Regions from separate parts of the Cupriavidus sp. CuC1 genome, predicted to be linked through region 3. Evidence: predicted binding sites of a transcription regulator. Region 3 holds the regulator's gene; each other region holds the start of a gene.
The links. The regulator FNR, encoded in region 3, switches genes on or off when oxygen is low (the NO sensors DNR and NnrR bind a similar motif). The targets are predictions, from matches to a motif close to TTGATNNNNATCAA.

Region 1 (6,134 bases), on a different contig from region 3:
AACCTGCCGTGCCAGGTGCACTGGGTGGATGAGCGCGACACCTTGTTCCCGTCCGACCTGCCCGATAACGTCACCCCGGAAGCCAGCGACATCCCCGAAGCCGTGGTCGACCATGCGCCGGCCGGCAGCTACTTCCTTGTGATGACGCACAGCCACGCACTGGACCAGACGCTGTGCGAGCGGATCTTGCGGCGCGATGACTTCGCCTACTTCGGTTTGATCGGTTCCAAGACCAAGCGCGCGCGCTTCGAGCATCGCATGGCGGAGCACGGGATTGACCCTTCCCGCTTTGCGGAAATGACGTGCCCGATGGGCGTCTCCGGCATCACGGACAAGGCTCCGGCTATGATTGCGGTTGCCATCGTCGCCCAGCTGTTGCAGGTTCGCGACCAGCGCCTCGCCCATCTGGGCGCGCTGACCGCGGGCCGCAGCGGCAAAGCGACGAGCACGACGCAAACCAAGACCGCAAAAGGAACCCCATGACGCTCGATGCCGCGCTCGCAGACCGTATTCGCCAGACGCCCAAGGCGGAACTGCATGTCCATATCGAAGGCACGCTCGAGCCTGAGCTGATCTTCCGGCTGGCCCAGCACAACAAGGTCAAGCTGCCGTACGCCAGCGTGGAAGCCCTGCGCGAGGCCTACGCCTTCACCGACCTGCAGTCGTTCCTCGATATCTATTACGCCGGCGCCAGCGTGCTGCTGACCGAGGACGATTTCTTCGACATGACGATGGCCTACGTGCAGCGCGCCGTCGCCGACAACGTGCGCCACGCCGAGATCTTCTTCGACCCGCAGACGCACACCGAACGCGGCGTGCCGATCAACGTGGTGATCGACGGCATTTCCGACGCGCTGGCCCAGGCCCGCACGCAGTACGATTTTTCCAGCAGCCTGATCCTCTGCTTCCTGCGCCACCTCTCCGAGGAGGACGCCTTCGCCACGCTGGAAGCCGCGCTGCCCTACCGCGACCGCTTTGTCGGCGTCGGGCTGGATTCCTCCGAGCAGGGCAACCCGCCGGAGAAGTTCGCCCGCGTGTTTGCCCGCGCCCGCGAGCTCGGCCTGCACCTGGTGGCGCATGCCGGCGAGGAAGGCCCGGCGCAATACGTGACCGACGCGCTCGACATCCTCAAGGTGGAGCGCATCGACCACGGCGTGCGCGCGATCGACGACCCGGCACTGGTCGAGCGGCTGGCCCGCGAGCGCGTGGCGCTGACGGTCTGCCCGCTGTCCAACCAGAAGCTCAAGGTCTACCCGGACCTGCGCGACCACTCCCTGCACCGCCTGCTGGAAGCCGGCGTGCTGGTCACGCTGCACTCCGACGACCCCGCCTATTTCGGCGGCTATATGAACGCGAACTGGGAAGCCACCTTCGAAGCCCTGCCGCTGACCGCGGCCGATGGCCACAAGCTGGCCCGCAACAGTTTCGAGGCGTCGTTCCTGCCTGCCTCGCAAAAGACGGCTTTCCTCGCCGAAGTCGACCACTTCTGGCAATCCCCGCTGCCCGCCGCGGCCTCCACGGCCTGAGCGCGGCTCACACCAAGATGCCGGCGCGCCATGCGCGCGCCGGCGCCCACGAGACATCGCTATGACGACCACGCCCCCCACCCAGTCCATCACCCGCGCCATCCGTGGCCGCGTGCTGCACTTTCTGCGCGACCCCCAGTTTCATGACGACGCGTATCAGTATTGGGAAGACGGGGTGCTGATCGTCACCGCCGGGCATGTCGCCGCGGTTGGCAACCATGCCGACCTGGCCGACCAGATCCCGGCCGGCGCCGAAGTGATCGACCGCCGTGGCAAGCTGATCGTGCCAGGCTTTATCGACACGCACGTGCACTACCCGCAGACCGACATCATCGCCTCGCCTTCGCCCGGCCTGCTGCACTGGCTGGAGACCTATACGTTCCCCGAGGAGCGCCGCTTTGCCGAGCCGGAGTACGCCGCAGCCGTCGCCGGCTTCTTCGCCGACGAACTGCTGCGCAACGGCACCACCAGCGCGGTGGCCTGGAGCACGGTGCACACGGCCTCGGCGGATGCGCTGTTCGCCGAAGCCGATCGCCGCAACCTGCGTCTCGTCACCGGCAAGGTGATGATGGACCGCAACTGCCCCGAGTTCCTGCGCGATACCGCCGAGTCCGGCGCGCGCGACTCGGCCGACCTGATCTCGCGCTGGCACGGCAAGAATCGCTTGTCGTACGCCATCACGCCGCGCTTCGCGCCCACCTCCAGCGAAGCGCAGCTGGAAGCCTGCGGCGAACTGGCCAAGGCGTATCCCGATGCCTTCATCCAGACCCACGTGGCGGAAAACCGCGACGAAGTGAAGTGGGTGGCCGAGCTGTTCCCGCAAGCGCGCAGCTATCTCGACATCTATGACCACTACGGCCTGCTGCGCCCGGGCGCGCTCTACGGCCACGCCATCTACCTGGACCAGGACGATCGCAAGCGGCTGGCCGACAGCGGCGCCGCGGTGGCGCACTGCCCCACCTCCAACCTGTTCCTGGGCAGCGGCTTCTATGATTTCCACCAGTCCGACGCGCACCGCCTCAACGTGACGCTGGCCACCGACGTGGGCGGCGGCACCTCGTTCTCGATGCTGCGCACCATGAACGCCGCCCACAAGGTGGCACGCATGGGCGGCTACCACCTCACCGCGCTGCGCATGTTCTACCTGGCCACCCGCGCTGCCGCCGACGCACTGGGCTGGAGCGAGCGCGTGGGCAGCTTCACGCCGGGCTGCGAGGCCGACTTCATCGTGCTCGACCCGCAGGCCACGCCGCTGATCGCGCGCCGCAGCGAGCGCTCGGAAACGCTGGAAGAGCAATTGTTCGCCTTCGCCATGCTGGGTGACGACCGCGTCATCGGCGAGGTCTATGTGATGGGCGAGCCGGCAAGCGCGCCGGCCTCCGCCACGCACTAAGCATCACTTTTTACTGCGTCGCACCGGGTCCGGCCGCATCGGCTTGACCCGGATCAACACCCCTGTCACGCAATCCTTCTAAGCTGTCACACCATCGGCCTGTCCTGTGGCCGCGCATCGCCAGTCTCGGGCCTATCCAGGCACCCGACCCCGCGTTCGACAACTGAAGGTTTTTGCATGATTGCCACGCAGCAAGCTTCCTTTCCGGAGCCGATTTCCCCTGACGCCCCCCTGCCTTCGCGCAAGATCATCCGCGGCTGGCTGATCCCGCTTGGCGCGCGCAGCACGCCGCGCGCGCTGGCGCTGTTCGCGCTGGACACCGCGCTGTTCCTGGCCGCGCTGGCCGGGGTGGTGCTGTTCTCCCACTGGCTCGCCAAGCTGGCCGCCAGCGTGGTGACGGGGCTGGTCATCGCCCGCTTGTTCATCATCGGCCACGATGCCTGCCACCAGAGCCTGACGCCCCGGCGCGGCCTGAACAAATGGCTGGGCCGGCTGACCTTCCTGCCGTCGCTCACGCCCTACAGCTTGTGGGAAGTGGGCCATAACGTGGTCCACCACGGCTACTCCAACCTCAAGGGCTTCGACTTTGTCTGGGCGCCTTACTCGCTGGATGAATTCCAGGCGCTGCCGCGCTGGCGCCGTGCGCTGGAGCGCGTCTACCGCACCGGCTTTGGCGCGGGCCTGTACTACCTGGTCGAGATCTGGTGGTTCAAGATGTTCTTCCCCAGCCGCCGCCAGATGCCCACGCGCCGCGCCGTCTTCATGTGGGACTGCGCGCTGGTGGCCCTGTTCGGCGCCGCGTGGATCGGCGCGCTGGCGTGGCTGGCAATTGCCACCGGCCAGTCGGTCGCGCTGCTGGTCGGGCTGGGCTTCGTGCTGCCGTTCCTGGTCTGGAATTTCACCGTGGGCTTCGTGCTCTACGTGCACCACACCCACACCAGCGTGGCCTGGTACGATACCAAGGCCATGTGGGCGCGCGCCCAGCCCTTCGTCTCCACTACCGTGCACCTGCGCTTTCGCTATGGCATCGGCGCGGCGCTGCATCACATCATGGAGCACACCGCGCACCACGTGGACATGAGCGTGCCGCTGTACCGCCTCAAGCGTGCGCAGGCGCTGCTGGAGCACGCGCTGCCGGGCCGCATCATCATCCAGAACTTCACCTGGCGCTGGTATTTCCATACGGCGCGCCGCTGCAAGCTGTACGACTTCAAGGCGCTGTGCTGGACGGACTTCCGCGGCCGGCAGACCAGCGCCAACGCGCCAGTGCCGGCCTGACCCAGCCTGAAGCACCGCCCCGGCGGCCAGCGATGGCCGCCCGCCGCAACCGCAGCCCCCCTGGCTGCGGTTTTTCATTTGGGGCGCGTAATACTCAATTACAAAGTCTTTCCCTGTGCTTGTCCCGCGGCGCAGCGCTTGCCTCGTTAAGGACGATATCGGTCCCAAGGTCATTGCGCATGCCGCCCCGGGGCCGCCCCTTAGACGACGCTTGACCGCAAATCAGATTCCACAGGACATAGAGAAATGGCAACCAGCAAACCTCATGCGCCCATGCGCCGCCGCCTGCTCCGCAGCGCCCTGCCGGCGCTCGCCTCGCTGGCCGTGCTCGGCAGCCTCGCCGGCTGCGTGACCGAACGCGTGGTAGTACGGCAGCCGCCGCCACCGCCGCCTCACCAGGTGGTGCGCAACATGCCGCCGCCGGTGCACGAGGACCGCGGTCCCGCGCCGGCCTACGGCTGGAACTGGGTGCCGGGCCATTGGAAGTGGGAGGGCAACGACTGGTTCTGGGTGCACGGCCGCTGGGTCCAGCAGCCGGTGCCGGTGATGCCGCCCGTGATCGTGGAGCAGATCACGGTCATGCCCGCGCAGCACGCCTACTGGGTCCCCGGACACTGGGTCTGGCGCTTCGAAGGCGGCGGCTGGGTCTGGATGAAGGGCGCCTGGCGCGGCTAAGCCCGCTCGGGCGGGCTGGCCAGCGCCGTTCTTATTTGGACGCAGCGCCTGCCGCCCCCATCTTCCCGCCTAGCTCCGCGATGCGCGCGCGCATGGCGTCGGCCGAGCCGATCTGGTGGAACAGCGGGCCGCCCGGGGCAAAGCTGTCGGCCGTGGCCAGCCGGCCAACCACCACCGGCTCGAAGCCGGCATCGCGCACCAGCTGCTCGCCAATGCGCAGCGCCTTTGGATCGTCGGCGGCGATCGGCACCGCGATCAGGCCCTCGGCCCGGTGGTTCATGTTCGCGAAGTTGGTGGCGCCCATGAAATTGAAGGCACGCACGATGCGCGCGCCACGCAGGTACTTTGCGGTGGTGATGCCGATGCCTTTGCGCATCGCCTCTTCGGCTACGGCGCCATCGCGCGCACGCACGGCATTGGTCGCATCCACCACCACCTTGCCGGCAAAGGCCTTGCCGTACTCCGCCGAGAGGTCAGGCAAGGCCTTGTAAGGGACGGCGAGAAGAATCACATTGGAAAAGGCCAGCGCCTCGGCCACCGTGCCCGCGCGGGCAAGCGGGCCGAGCTTCTCGACCAGCGGCTTGATCTCATCCGGGTGGCGCGAGGAGAACAGCACGGGATGGCCAGCCTTCACCCACAGGCCGCCCAGCGTGCCGCCGATGCGGCCCGAGCCGATCACGCCAATGGGCATGGGCGCGCCATCCCGGCTAGCCTGCGCGCGCAAGCGCGAGGGCGAGATCCCCAGCCACATCGCCAGCAAGGCGAGGCTAACGCTGCCGGTGAGCAAGCGGCGGCGCCGGTCGATGGATGCGATGCGTTCGACGGGTTCAGCAAACGGCATGGTGGACTCCTCGATCCGGTGAAGAGCGGGGTGCTGCAAGACAGCATGCGGGTGCGGTGCGCTTGGCACGCCTTCAAACTCTAGGCGAAAAATGCAGCGCGCGCCGCCGGCTCGCTGCCGCCGCGTGATCGATTTGGCGCTTGCCACACTGTGCACTACAGTAAGTAGCACTTGCATCACCCGGCATCACCCGGCATCCCCTGCGCTGCGCCCTTGTCCCGACGGAGAAGGTAATGGCCCTCGCCCTCCCCTGTCCGCGCCGCTCAAGGCTCGCGCCCGCCGCGCAGCGCACGGCAGCCGGCTGCGCTCGGGTGGCACTGGTGGCGCTGGCAGCGGGCGCACCGGCGGGCGTGGCCGCCCAGACGCCGGAAACAGCGCCGCCGGCCGACGAGGTCCACAACCTGCGCGAGTTCACCGTGGT
Region 2 (6,134 bases), on a different contig from region 3:
CCTGCGCCGGGCGGCGGCGGAGCTCTGCCTGAGCGAGAGCGCCGTCTCGCGCCAGATCGCCACGCTGGAGAGCCAGCTCGGCGTGGCGCTGTTCCACCGCGCCAACCAGCGCGTCAGCCTGACGCCGGCCGGCTCGCTGTACGGCTATCAGGTGCGGGAAAGCCTGCAAAAGCTGCAGCGCGACACGCTGGATATCATGGCGCACGAGGGCGCGGGCGGCATCGTGGAACTGGCCTGCGTGCCGACGCTGGCAGTGGAATGGCTGATTCCCCGCCTGCCCGCCTTCTACGCGCAGCATCCCCAGGTGGTGGTCAACTTCAGCGCGCAGGCGGATGTGTTCCTGTTCGACGGCACGCCATACGACGCCGCCATCCACTACGGCGAAGCCAACTATCCGGGTGGCCGCGCCGACCCGCTGTTCGATGAGGAATCGGTGCCGATCTGCCATCCGGAACTGTTTGCCGGCGAGGGGCCGGTCACCGCCGAGCGGATCGCGCAGGCGCCCTTGCTGCATCTGTCGACGCGCCGGCTGGACTGGAAGAACTGGATGGAGGCGGCCGGCGTGGCCGATGTCAACGCCATGCGCGGCACGCGCTATGACCACCACAGCATGGTGATCAGCGCCGCCCGCGCAAAGCTCGGCGTGGGCCTGGTGCCGCGCTTCCTGGTGGAGGAGTACTTGGCGCTGGGCCTGCTGGTGATGCCGGTGGCGCAGGCCATGCGCTCGCAGCGCGCCTACTACCTGGTGGCGCCCGACTCGCGGCCGATGAGCGACGCCATGTCGCGCCTGCGGACCTGGCTGCTGGCGGCGGCGCAGGATTTTGCGGCGCGGCAGGCATTCCGGCAGGCGCCTGAGGTTGCGCGGGACGCTTAATCAAAAAATTTGAATATCGAATACGATACAAGGACCCGTATCGGTCCCTCGCCAGATCTATCCTTTGTCACATGGAGACGGAACACCTTCTCCCAATTTCAACAAGGCAGATAGATCATGAGAATCACCACCGCCCGCCTGTTCCTCGCTGCCGCCATCGCCGGCACCGCCCTGCTCTCCCTGAACTCCGCCTTTGCCGCGGACGCCCGCGGCACCCATGCCGGCGACAACTACGGCTACGTGCACCGCACGGCCGACGCCAATACCGATGGCGCGCGCAAGGTCGATGCTTTCAGCGACGGCGCCCGCACGGTCAAGCACGACTATCCGTTCGGTTTCTCGGTGTGAGCACCAAGCAAGACAGCACATACAGCAGGAACCCATCATGACCATCAAAGACACCGCCCTGATCCTCTCCGGATGGATCGCCGCCTGCCTGGGCAGCGGATGGCTGGTGACTTTTGCCGCGCAGGCGCTGCAGCGTTAGGGATGGCATGAATGCCACCCCGGGGGAACGCCCCTATCTCGCCGCATTCTGGCATGATTCCGGATGCCCGCAGCGGCCGTGAACCTTCCCCGAGCCTTTCCCCGCTTGCGACCGCCCGCTCAGCCCTTGACGTTGGCAGCTTCCAGCACTTCGGCCAGCTTGCGCCCGGCGTCCAGCGCCGCCGGAAAGCCGCAGTACACCGCGCTGTGCACTACCAGTTCACGCAATTCCTGCGGCGTCACGCCATTGGCCAGGGCGCCGCGCAGATGCCCGGTCAGTTCCTGCGGCCGGTTAAGCGCGATCAGCATCGATACCGTAGCCAGGCTGCGCTGCTTGCGATCCAGGCCCTCGCGCGTCCACACGGTGCCCCAGGCGAATTCCGTCACCAGTTGCTGCAGGCCGACATCGCCCTGCTGTTGCGCGGCGTCGAACGCACGCTGCACGTATTGCTCTCCCATGACTTCCGAACGTACCTGCCGGCCGGCTTCGAAGGCCGGCGTTTGCGCGTAGGCGGCGGGGTCTTGCTTGGCTTGCGTCATCTCGTTATCTCCCGTGACTGGATGAGAAATCAGGCAGGCGCCGCCACGTTCCGGCGGATGCGCGGCGCCTGTGGCGTTGGGTCTTACTTGAACGGTGTCTGCAGGATACCCATCACGGTACGAATGCCATCGCGGTAGTTGCCCAGCCGCATATTCTCGTCGTAGCTGTGCTGGTTATTGTCCGCATTGACCAGCGGCACGATCACGAACGGCGCCTGCAGCGCCTGCACCGCCGCGCCGGTCGGCACGGTGCCGCCCATCATGCGGATCTGCACCGGCGCCTTGCCGTAGGACTGCTGCATGGCCTGCGTGAGCCACTGGCTGATGGGCGCCGACAGGTCCGTGCGTGCGGCGGAACTAGAGGCCGAGACTTCGCCCGCGGTGACCGAGGCCAGCTTGGGATAGCGCGCGCGATCGTCATCCGTGGGCTCGCCCTTGACCAGGTGGTAGCCCTGCTTTTCCACGTGCTGCCTGACGAGCGCGAACAGGGATTCGGGGCTGGTCTCCGGCACGGTGCGGATATCGATATCGGCCACCGCCACTTCCGGAATGATGGTGCGGGCCTTCTCGCCCACATCGCCGGCGGCCATGCCGCGCACGTTCAGCGTGGGGTACTGCATGGCCTCCTGGTAGTTGGCGCCAACCCGCTCGGCGCGCGCGATGCCCAGGCGGCGGCGCAGCGCGGCTTCGTCATCGGGCACGGCGGCCATGATGCGGCGCGCGCGTTCGTCCATCTTCACCGGCTTGTAGTAGCCGGGAATGGTGACGCGGCCCTCATCGTCCTTCATGGTGGCGAGCAGGCTCGCCAGCCGCTGCGCGGGGTTGGCGGCATAGTTGCCGTAGTGGCCGCTGTGCAGGCCCTGGCTGGCGCCGAACACCTTGAGCTGCACCAGCAACACGCCACGATTGCCGAAGATCAGCGTGGGCTGGTTGCTCTGGTGCATCGGGCCATCGAAGATCACCATGCCGTCATTACGCAGTAGCGCCAGGTTGTCTGCGATCACCTTGCCCAGCGAGGGCGAGCCCTTCTCCTCCTCGGAGTCCAGCAGCACCTTGATATTGACCGCGGGGTCCGCTCCGGCAGCCTTGAGCGCATCCATGGCCGCGAGGAACATCACGATGGGACCCTTGTCGTCGGACGAGGAACGGCCGAACACGCGCCACTCGGGATCGACCTGGCCGCCATAGAGTTTCTCCAGCGGCAGTGTTTCCCACTTGCCATCGGCGCTACGCGCCTTGAGCGTAGCCTCCCACGGGCTGGGCTGCGCCCACTGCGACGGCGTCACCGACTGGCCGTCGAAATGCATGTAGAACAACACGGTCTTGCGCGGGCCGGCGCCTGGCTGCGCGCTGGCGGGATATTCAGCGTAGACCATGGGCTTGCCGTTGTTGGGCAGCTCGCGCGCCTGGAAGCCGCGCCGGGCGAAGTCCTTGACCAGCCAGTCGGCGTTTTTCCGGATATCGGCGGGCACGGTGGCGTCGTTGGGCAGCGCCAGCAACTCGACCCATTCACGGAAGCTGCGCGCGGCGGCCTGGTCGGCCTGCTGCTGCAGCTGCGTGCTGTCGAGCGTGGCGGCATGCGCGCCCGCGGCCAGCAGCACGGCGCCGAGGGCGGTGCACACGGTCATGCAGACCGCGGTGCGCAAGGGGGTTCGGTGGGTGCGGGAATCGGTATGCAGGGGCGCGGAATGCGGCGCGCTGCCAGGCGCGCGGGCACGGGAACGTAGTCTCATGTTTCTTGTTGGATAGGAAAGTGCATGGCGACGGATACGGGGGGCGGGCCGCAAGACAGCCGCGCGGCCCGCACCGGCAGTCTGAACCGCTCCATGCAACTTGTCCACGCACGGCGCCCCTGGCGGCGCGCCTTCATTGTGCGTGGCTTTGCGCAGGCGCCCTCAGGGCCCCTGCTCGTCGGGCGACTGCGAAAAGCCCTCTTCGCGCCGCGAAATGGCACTGGCCAGCCCGAATTCCATGGCAAAAAGCAGGATCAGCGCGAGCATGGCCAGCGCGCCGATCGCCAGCCGGTAGTAGATCCACATGGCGGCAAGCCGGAACATCCGACAGAGTTTTCCTATCTGCAGGGTAGGTTCCGGCGCGTCAAAAAGGCGCTTAGATGCCTTGGACGCGGTGCAAAGAAACTGTCAAAACGCGCGACGAAATCCCCACGGGAAGGTGCCGCCTATTGCACGCCATTTGATCTGGATCCAGGCAAGATTGCCCGCGGGGTGCCATGATGATCGTAGTGACCGCCCCCGAGCCACCCCGGCGGAGGCCGCCATGCCGCAACGATTACAGCCATTACAGGAGATAGCAGCCATGACCAATATCGTGCTCGCCACCGACGGTTCGCCGTTTTCCGACGAAGCTGCCCGCTTCATCGCCGAAGGCAAATTGCTGCAACGCGGCTTCACCGTGCATGTAGTCCACGTGACGCCCGAGGTAACCGGGCAGGTCCGCGCCTTCGTCAACAAGGAAACCATCGACGCCTGGCATCAGGAAGAAAGTGGCAAGGCCATGAAGTCCGTGGCCGACATACTCGCCACCGCCGGCATCGCCGTAGAGCAGCATGCCTTGCACGGCTTCGCGCCGGAACGCATCGTCGCCTACGCCACCAGCGTGGGCGCGCAAGGCATCGTCATGGGCACGCACGGCCGCGGCGCGTTCTTCGATGCGGTGATTGGTTCGGTGGCGGGACGGGTGCTGGCGCACGCGCCGTGCCCGGTAGTCCTGGTCAAGGCCCCGGGCAAGAAGTAAGGCAGCCGGCCTGGGCTGGCCGGTGCCGGGTCAGACCGGCCAGAGCGGTGGCTCGTCCATCAGCGCGACCTGCTCGCGCAATTCGAGGATGCGGTCCTGCCAGTAGCGGGCAGTGCCAAACCACGGGAACGCCGCCGGGAAGGCCGGATCGCGCCAGCGGCTGGCCAGCCAGGCGCTGTAATGCAGCAGACGCAGCGTGCGCAGCGCCTCGATCAGGTAAAGCTCACGCGGTTGGAATTCCGCGAAATCGTCATAGCCGGCCAGGATGTCGGCCATCTGGCCCTGCATGGCGGCGCGGTCGCCCTCCAGCAGCATCCACAGATCCTGCACGGCCGGTCCCATGCGGCTATCGTCGAAGTCGACAAAGTGCGGCCCGGGCGGGCGCGTGCCAGCCTGGGACTCCTCGATCCACAACACATTGCCGCGATGGCAATCGCCATGCAGCCGCAACTGCGCCACGTCGCCCGCGCGCTCGAAGCAGCGGCGAGCGCCATCCACGGCGAGATCGGCAACCGCCTGCCAGGCCGGGCGCAGTTCCAGGGGAATGCAGTCTTGCGCCAGCAGCCAGTCGCGCGGGGCCACCCCGAAGGTGTCCACGTCGATGGTGGGGCGCGCCTGGTAAGGACGCGTGGCGCCGACCGCATGGATGCGGCCGATGAAACGGCCAAGCCAGGTCAGCGTGTCGGCACGATCCAGCTCCGGCTCGCGTCCCCCGCAGCGGGGAAACACCGAGAAGCGAAAACCGGCGTGCGCCAGCAGTGTGGCACCGTCGCGCGCGATGGCCGGCACCGCCGGAATCTCGGCATCGGCCAGTTGCTGCACGAAGGCATGTTCTTCCAGGATGGCGGCGTCGCTCCAGCGGCCGGGGCGGTAGAACTTGACCACCACCGGCGCGCTGCCTTCGATCCCCACCTGCCAGACCCGGTTCTCATAACTATTGAGCGCCAGCAGGCGGCCGTCCGGCTCGAAACCGGCGGCCTCCATCGCATCCAGCATCAAGTCCGGCGTGAGGCTGGCGTAGGGCACGCCACCGTCATCGGCGGGCGTGCCGCCGTCGCCAGGCACCTGGAGGTCAAACCCTGAACTGGACATTGCGCGTGGCCGCCGTTGGGGAACGTTGGGGAGTTAGCGCGTAGGCTTGGCACGCTGGCCGCCAAGCAGCGCGGCTTGCGGCGCCGGGCGGCGACCGCGTGCCGCGGGATCCTGTCCGGTGCGCGGCTGTGCGGCGTGGGTGTTATTAACGTTGGCACCGGCGCGGTTGCCGTTGACATCGCCATTGCGGTCGCGGTTGCCGTTGCCCGCGGCGCGGTTGCCATTGGCCTCGCCAGTGCGGTTGCCATTGGCGTTGCCGTTGCCGGCGGTGCGATTGCCGTTGGCCTGGCCATTACGTGGGCTGCCTTGCCCGGCCGAAGCCGGACGGCCGCTGCCCTGCGGCGCGCGGCGCTGGCCTTGCCCGTCAGCCGCGGCCGGAGCCGGGCTG
Region 3 (6,134 bases):
GGAGCTTGGCATCGCCAAGCGCAATGTGCGCGTGGATACCGCGGCCGCGGCGCAGCCCGCGGCCACGCAGGCCAAGGAGTAAGCCATGGCAATGATCACCGCGCTTTCCACCGTGGTCTCGATGGCTGCCTTCATCGCCATCTGCTGGTGGGCCTGGTCGTCCGGGCGCAAGGCCGCCAACCAGGAGTCGGCCATGCTGCCGTTCGCCTTGCCCGCCGAGCCGCTGGACGAGAACGTCGATGCCGGCTACCGCATCGCGCGCCATGCCGGCGGCGCAAACAACACCAAGCAGGAATACTGAGTCATGAGCGACTTCTTCACGGATTTCTGGAGCTACTACATTGCCGCCATCGCGCTGGTCGGCATCGTCTGGTGCGTGTGGCTGCTGTTCTCCCAACGCAAGGTCACCAAGGTCGCTGGCGCCGCCGAAGACACCGGCCACGTGTGGGACGGCGACCTGCGCGAGCTGAACAACCCGCTGCCGCGCTGGTGGATGTGGATGTTCCTGCTGGCGTGCATCTTTGGCCTGGGCTACCTGGTGCTGTACCCCGGCCTGGGTTCCTACGCCGGCGTGCTCAAGACCTCCAGTCGGGTCGAGTTGGAGGCGCATCGCCAGGCGGCCGAGCAACTGCAGCGGGAGGTCTATGGCAAGTACATGCACATGGACGTCAAGCAGGTGGCGGCCGACCCGGCGGCGCGCGAGATCGGGCAACGCCTGTTTCTCAACTACTGCGCGCAATGCCACGGCTCCGATGCGCGCGGCAGCCGCGGCTTTCCCAACCTGACCGATAACGACTGGCTGTACGGCGGGGATCCCGAGACCATCGCGCAGACCATTACCAAGGGCCGCAATGGCGTGATGCCGTCGTTCGCCTCGACCATCGACGGCAAGCTCGCCGGCGACGTGGCGCAATACGCGCGTTCGCTCTCCGGCCTGGCTTACGACCCGATCCGCGCCTCGCGCGGCGAGAGCACGTTCAAGTCCACCTGCGCGGCCTGCCACGGTTCCACCGGCAAGGGCAACCAGGCGCTTGGCGCGCCCAACCTGTCGGACCGCGTGTGGCTGTACGGCAGTTCGGAGGCCAGCATCGTCGACGCGATCCTGAAGGGCCATAACAACCATATGCCGGCGCACGAAGAAATCCTCACGCCGGAGCGTATCCGCATGTTGACCGCCTATGTCTGGGGCCTGTCCAACACCGGGAGCGGCGCAGGCGAGGGGAGCAGGCAATGAGCCACCACGCTTGTGCTTGTCGGCCGGGCCCGCACCGCGGCGGGGGTGATCGCCGATGAACGCCCCCGGACCGGAGCCGCTTGGATCAAACGGGCCCGCATGGGCGCCGCATCGAGAGCCCGCAGCCGCGACGGCGGATGAGCAGACTTCGGATGAGACCCTGTATGAAGTCCGCCGCAAGATCTATCCGCGCTCGGTGTCGGGCGCGTTCTCGAGCTGGCGGGTCTGGATGGTGGTCCTGACCCAGCTGTTCTTCTATGGCATGCCCTGGCTGCAGTGGAACGGCCGCCAGGCCATGCTGTTCGATCTCGGCGCGCGCAAGTTCTATATCTTTGGCCTGGTGCTGTGGCCGCAGGACGTGATCTACCTTGCCGTGCTGCTGGTGATCTCCGCGCTCTCGCTGTTTCTCTTCACGGCGATCGCGGGGCGGCTGTTCTGCGGCTACGCGTGTCCGCAGACGGTGTACACCGAGATCTTCATGTGGATCGAGCGGCATGTGGAGGGCGACCGCTTTGCCCGCATCCGCCTGGACGGCGATCCGTGGAGCGCACGCAAGCTGCGCCTGAAGGCGACCAAGCACGCGCTCTGGATCGTGATCGCGCTGTGGACGGGCATTACCTTCGTCGGCTACTTCTCGCCCATCCGCGCGCTGGGCGGGCAGGTGCTGAGCCTCTCGCTGGGCCCGTGGCAAACGTTCTGGATGCTGTTCTATTCGTTCGCCACCTGGGGCAACGCCGGCTTCATGCGCGAGCAGGTCTGCAAGTACATGTGCCCGTATGCACGCTTCCAGAGCGTGATGGTCGATCGCGACACCTATGTGGTCACCTATGACGTGGGCCGTGGCGAGCCGCGCGGCAGCCGCTCGCGCAAGGCGGACCACAAGGCAGCGGGGCTGGGCGCGTGCGTGAATTGCAGCATCTGCGTGCAGGTCTGTCCCACCGGCATCGATATCCGCGATGGCCTGCAGTACGACTGCATTGGCTGCGGCGCCTGCATCGACGCCTGCAACCAGGTCATGGACAAGATGGCGTACCCGCGCGGGCTGATCCGTTATACATCCGAGAACGCCATGCGCGGCGCGCTCTCCGAGACCGTGGCGCGCAAGCGCCTGGTGCGGCCGCGCACGGTGATCTACTCGGTGATCTGGCTGGCGCTGGTCGTCGGCTTCATGGCCTCGCTGGCCATGCGCACGCCGCTCAAGGTCGACATCATCCGCGACCGCGGCGCGCTGGGGCGGGAAGTGGAAGGGCGCTGGATCGAGAACGTGTACCGGCTGCAACTGATCAACACGACCGAGGCGCCGATGCGCGTCGCCGTCAGCGCGGGCAGCAATGCGCTGAAGGGCTTGGCCGTGGAGTATGACCACGCTGCCGGCAACCTGGAGCCCACGTCCAATCGCTTGGTTCCCATCCGGGTGCGCGTGCCGATCGAGTCAGCGGAGCAGGGCACGCACAGGATCGAGGTCACGGTGACCGCGGTGCCCGATGAGGGCACGGGGAGCCATGGCGCAGAGATTCGACAGAGCACCAGCTTTATCGTGCCGCGCAATCTATGAGGCGGCACGGCACGCTGGATGCACCGATCCATACGCAACATGCGCGATCTAGATCTACAGGAGGCCAGATGACGCAGCAAAGCAATCCCTGGTGGAAGGAGCCATGGCCGTGGCTGCTGATGAGCGGGCCATTGGTGGCAATGGTGGCTTGCGGGGTCACGATCTGGCTGGCCATGACCCATCCGGACCCGCCCATTGTGGAAGGCGTGTCGCGGCACGGCCTGGTGGTCGAGAAGGCGGGCAGCGCGGCACGCCGGGCAACGCCGGTTGCGGCGCAAGCGAGGTGATCATGAGACTGCGCTGGCTGATGTGGGTGTTGTGGCCCGCCTTCCTGGTTGCCGGGCTGACGACCGCGCTGGTGTTCTCCATGGTCGATCCTGGCGACCTGCGCTTTTTCGGCCAGCCGGTCGAGGCATCGCGGGAGGCGGTCTACACCGTGGGATTCCTGATCGCGTGGGTGCTCTGCTCGCTGTCGAGCGGCTTGACGCTGTACACCATGCCCACGCGGCTGGCGGACACGGACGAGCTGGAATGAGTGCGATGCGCGCCTTGCCGGTTCAGGCCAGAAGGCGCGGCATCACGGCGGGCCGCCGCAGGCGAGGGCGGCTTGCGACGTGCACGTCAGCAGGACTTGTTGACGATCTGCTTGATCCCCACCATGTCGACCAGCTTGACGTGGCGCTGGCGGATCTGGATCAGGCCAGCTTCCGCAAAGCGCGAGAACAGGCGGCTGACGGTTTCGAGCTTGAGCCCGAGGTAGCTGCCGATTTCCTCGCGGCTCATGCGCAGCACGAACTCGGAGGCCGAATAGCCGCGCGCGGACAAGCGCTCGGACAGGTTGATCAGGAAAGCGGCAAGCCGCTCCTCGGCGCGCATCGAGCCGAGCGTGATCAACATGACCTGGTCCTGCGAGATCTCCTTGCTCATCAGGCGCATGAACTGATGCTGCAGGGAAGGCAGGACGTTGGACAACGTCTGGAGATCGCCGAAGCGCACCACGCAGACTTCGGTATCTTCCAGCGCGGTGGCGTCCGATGCGTGCTGCATCTCGCCGAGGCCGTCGAGGCCGACGACTTCGCCGGGCAGGTGGAAGCCCGTGATCTGCGAGCGGCCGTCTTCCATCGTCAGGTGGGTCTTGAGCGTGCCGAAGCGGATCGCGTAGACGGCGGTGAGAGGGTCGCCGAGGCGGTACAGGGTTTCGCCCTTGCGTACGCGCACCCGGTCCTGCACCAGCGTATCCATCTTTTCGAGGTCCTGCTGCGTCATGCCGACGGGCAGGCAGAGCTGGCCGAGCGAGCAGGTGGAGCAGCGGGGCGACATCTCGGTAATAGGAATGGAGGTGAGCAATTGAGGCCTGTCGGTTTAGCGCAGTCAATCAAGCGCGGTGTGGCAGGCGCATTGAGTTGAGAGCTTGACGTTGAGAGTCGTCGATGGGAAGCGCTATCCACATCGGCCCGGCGCGCGGGTCTGTCGGCGGTGCGCTATCTGTGCAGCGCGGCCTGCCGTGCCCGTCGTCATGTTGTTTTGCGAACGCGCGAACTGGCGCGGGCGCTGGGCTTCATGTTGATAGCGCCTCTTGAAGCTGCGGGGGCGCGTTGGGCGCATTTTACCGCGCCGGACGTTGCGATTGTGTGATTGGGAGGAGAAGTTGACCATAGGCGTGCTAATCAGCGTATTTACCCTGGCTTTGCTGGGCGGCGTGCATTGCGCCGCCATGTGCGGCGGGATCGCGCTGGCCGCGGAGCAGGGCGGCGTAGCGCGCGTGCCTGCCACGGTGCTCCGGCGTCCCGGCCATTGGTTGCTGGAACTGCTCGTCATGCATGCCGGGCGCCTCAGCATGTATGCGGTGCTGGGGGGCTTGCTTGGCGCCCTGGGGGCTGGCGTCTGGGGGGCGCAGTACCTGCCGCTGCAGCGCTGGCTGTTTGGGGTGGGCAGCGTGATGCTGGTGTTGTCGGGCCTGTGGATGTTGCGCGGGCGGACCATGGGTACTGGCTGGCTGGAGCGGCTTGCCGCCCGCGCCGCGGGCGGCTTGCTGCGCGGCCTTGGCGCCGTCGGCGCGTGCTTGCCGGCCGTGGCCCGGGCGCGGGGGCAGGGGCGGTTGCTGCGCCGCTACGGCATGGGGCTGGCCTGGGGGCTGGTCCCGTGCGGCATGGTGTACGGCGCACTTGCCATGGCGTTGCTGGCCGGCAATGCCCCGTCTGGAGCGCTGGTGATGGCCGTGTTTGGCCTGGGCACCCTGCCGAACCTGCTGGTCATCTCGGGCCTGTCCGGCTACCTCAGGCAGCTTTCGCGCCGCCCGGCGCTACGGGCCGGCGCCGGCCTCGCGGTGGTGGCCTTTGGCCTGGCCGGGGTGGCGCGCGCGCTGCTTTTGCCCCAGACGCTTGCCGCGCATGGATTCTGCCTGGTCTTCTGAAACGTTGTTCGTGGCGTATCTGTCACTTCCTCGATGAGGTAGCTGTGCGAATCGGTTGCAGGTTTGCCAGGGAATGTCATACAATCGCAAGAACAGCGATATCGCGCAGCGTATTTCATCGTGGCATCGTCAGGTAGCATCCGCTGCTCAGGGATGCATGCCAGGAACACCCGGGCAGGCAACAGCGCCAGGGACCGTTCCCCAACCGCCGTCCGGTTCAAAAGATTCGGTTCAAAAGACCAGCCACGGCAGGGCGGGGTGAAATAGGCCAGCAGGCCCGATATCCGTATTTTCTTGCACCCGGCGCGTTCGATGATAAACGCCGCGCCGGACAGGTCCGCCACATCAGGGGGAAGGCGCGACGCAAGGGCTCCGTCGACTGGCAGGTAAAGCCGGTGGCCGGGCGATCTCCTGCCGGTCAGGTCCGGCACCCGATGCAATAAAAGAAAGCGCACGGCTGGCATGCAACAAGCATGCGGTTGGCTGCGCGGCCAGATGGCGGTGGCAATCCCTACCGCTGAACCCGCAATCTCCAGTGCGCCCGGGATCAATCGGGGCGCAGGTGCAAAGACAGGCTGCACGCAATCAACATGAATACCCAAGAGGCGAAGATCGTCCTCGAGACCGCGCTGATCTGCGCGCAGGAACCCTTGCGCGTCAATGACTTGCGCCGGCTGTTTGCCGACGACGTCGGTGCCGACACCATTCGCGTGCTGCTCGAAGAGCTGCGCCGCGACTGGGAGCAACGCGGCGTGGAACTCGTGGCACTGGCCAGTGGCTGGCGTTTCCAGAGCCGCCCTGTCATGCGCGAATACCTGGACCGGCTGAATCCTGAAAAGCTGCCCAAGTACTCCCGCGCCGTGATGGAGACGCTGGCGATCATTGCCTACCGGCAACCGGTCACGCGAGGCGATATCGAGGAAATCCGCGGT

Region 1: a site for FNR is predicted at 2,963-2,976, ahead of ACGLHR_RS33000 (fatty acid desaturase). Genes of this name have one in related genera too.
Region 2: a site for FNR is predicted at 4,094-4,107, ahead of ACGLHR_RS45745 (universal stress protein). Genes of this name have one in related genera too.

What each region holds. Positions count from the first base shown of each region.
Region 1 covers NZ_JBIUHC010000097.1:14,859-20,992, reverse strand. Annotated here, with positions in the region: gene xdhC (xanthine dehydrogenase accessory protein XdhC) at 1-483, shown strand, start outside; gene ACGLHR_RS33010 (adenosine deaminase) at 480-1,526, shown strand; gene guaD (guanine deaminase) at 1,588-2,919, shown strand; gene ACGLHR_RS33000 (fatty acid desaturase) at 3,097-4,197, shown strand; gene ACGLHR_RS32995 (hypothetical protein) at 4,444-4,872, shown strand; gene ACGLHR_RS32990 (NADPH-dependent F420 reductase) at 4,904-5,713, opposite strand; gene ACGLHR_RS32985 (TonB-dependent receptor) at 5,947-6,134, shown strand, end outside.
Region 2 covers NZ_JBIUHC010000203.1:13-6,146, reverse strand. Annotated here, with positions in the region: gene ACGLHR_RS45770 (LysR substrate-binding domain-containing protein) at 1-874, shown strand, start outside; gene ACGLHR_RS45765 (hypothetical protein) at 992-1,222, shown strand; gene ACGLHR_RS45760 (carboxymuconolactone decarboxylase family protein) at 1,481-1,900, opposite strand; gene ACGLHR_RS45755 (M20/M25/M40 family metallo-hydrolase) at 1,984-3,528, opposite strand; gene ACGLHR_RS45750 (hypothetical protein) at 3,796-3,957, opposite strand; gene ACGLHR_RS45745 (universal stress protein) at 4,217-4,654, shown strand; gene ACGLHR_RS45740 (serine/threonine protein kinase) at 4,685-5,746, opposite strand; partial or broken gene ACGLHR_RS45735 (RNA helicase) at 5,780-6,134, opposite strand, start outside.
Region 3 covers NZ_JBIUHC010000194.1:9,958-16,091, forward strand. Annotated here, with positions in the region: gene ccoO (cytochrome-c oxidase, cbb3-type subunit II) at 1-82, shown strand, start outside; partial or broken gene ACGLHR_RS45010 (cbb3-type cytochrome oxidase subunit 3) at 86-220, shown strand; gene ccoP (cytochrome-c oxidase, cbb3-type subunit III) at 305-1,234, shown strand; gene ccoG (cytochrome c oxidase accessory protein CcoG) at 1,290-2,789, shown strand; gene ACGLHR_RS45025 (hypothetical protein) at 2,858-3,076, shown strand; gene ACGLHR_RS45030 (hypothetical protein) at 3,079-3,324, shown strand; gene fnr (fumarate/nitrate reduction transcriptional regulator Fnr) at 3,411-4,136, opposite strand; gene ACGLHR_RS45040 (sulfite exporter TauE/SafE family protein) at 4,438-5,202, shown strand; gene scpB (SMC-Scp complex subunit ScpB) at 5,793-6,134, shown strand, end outside.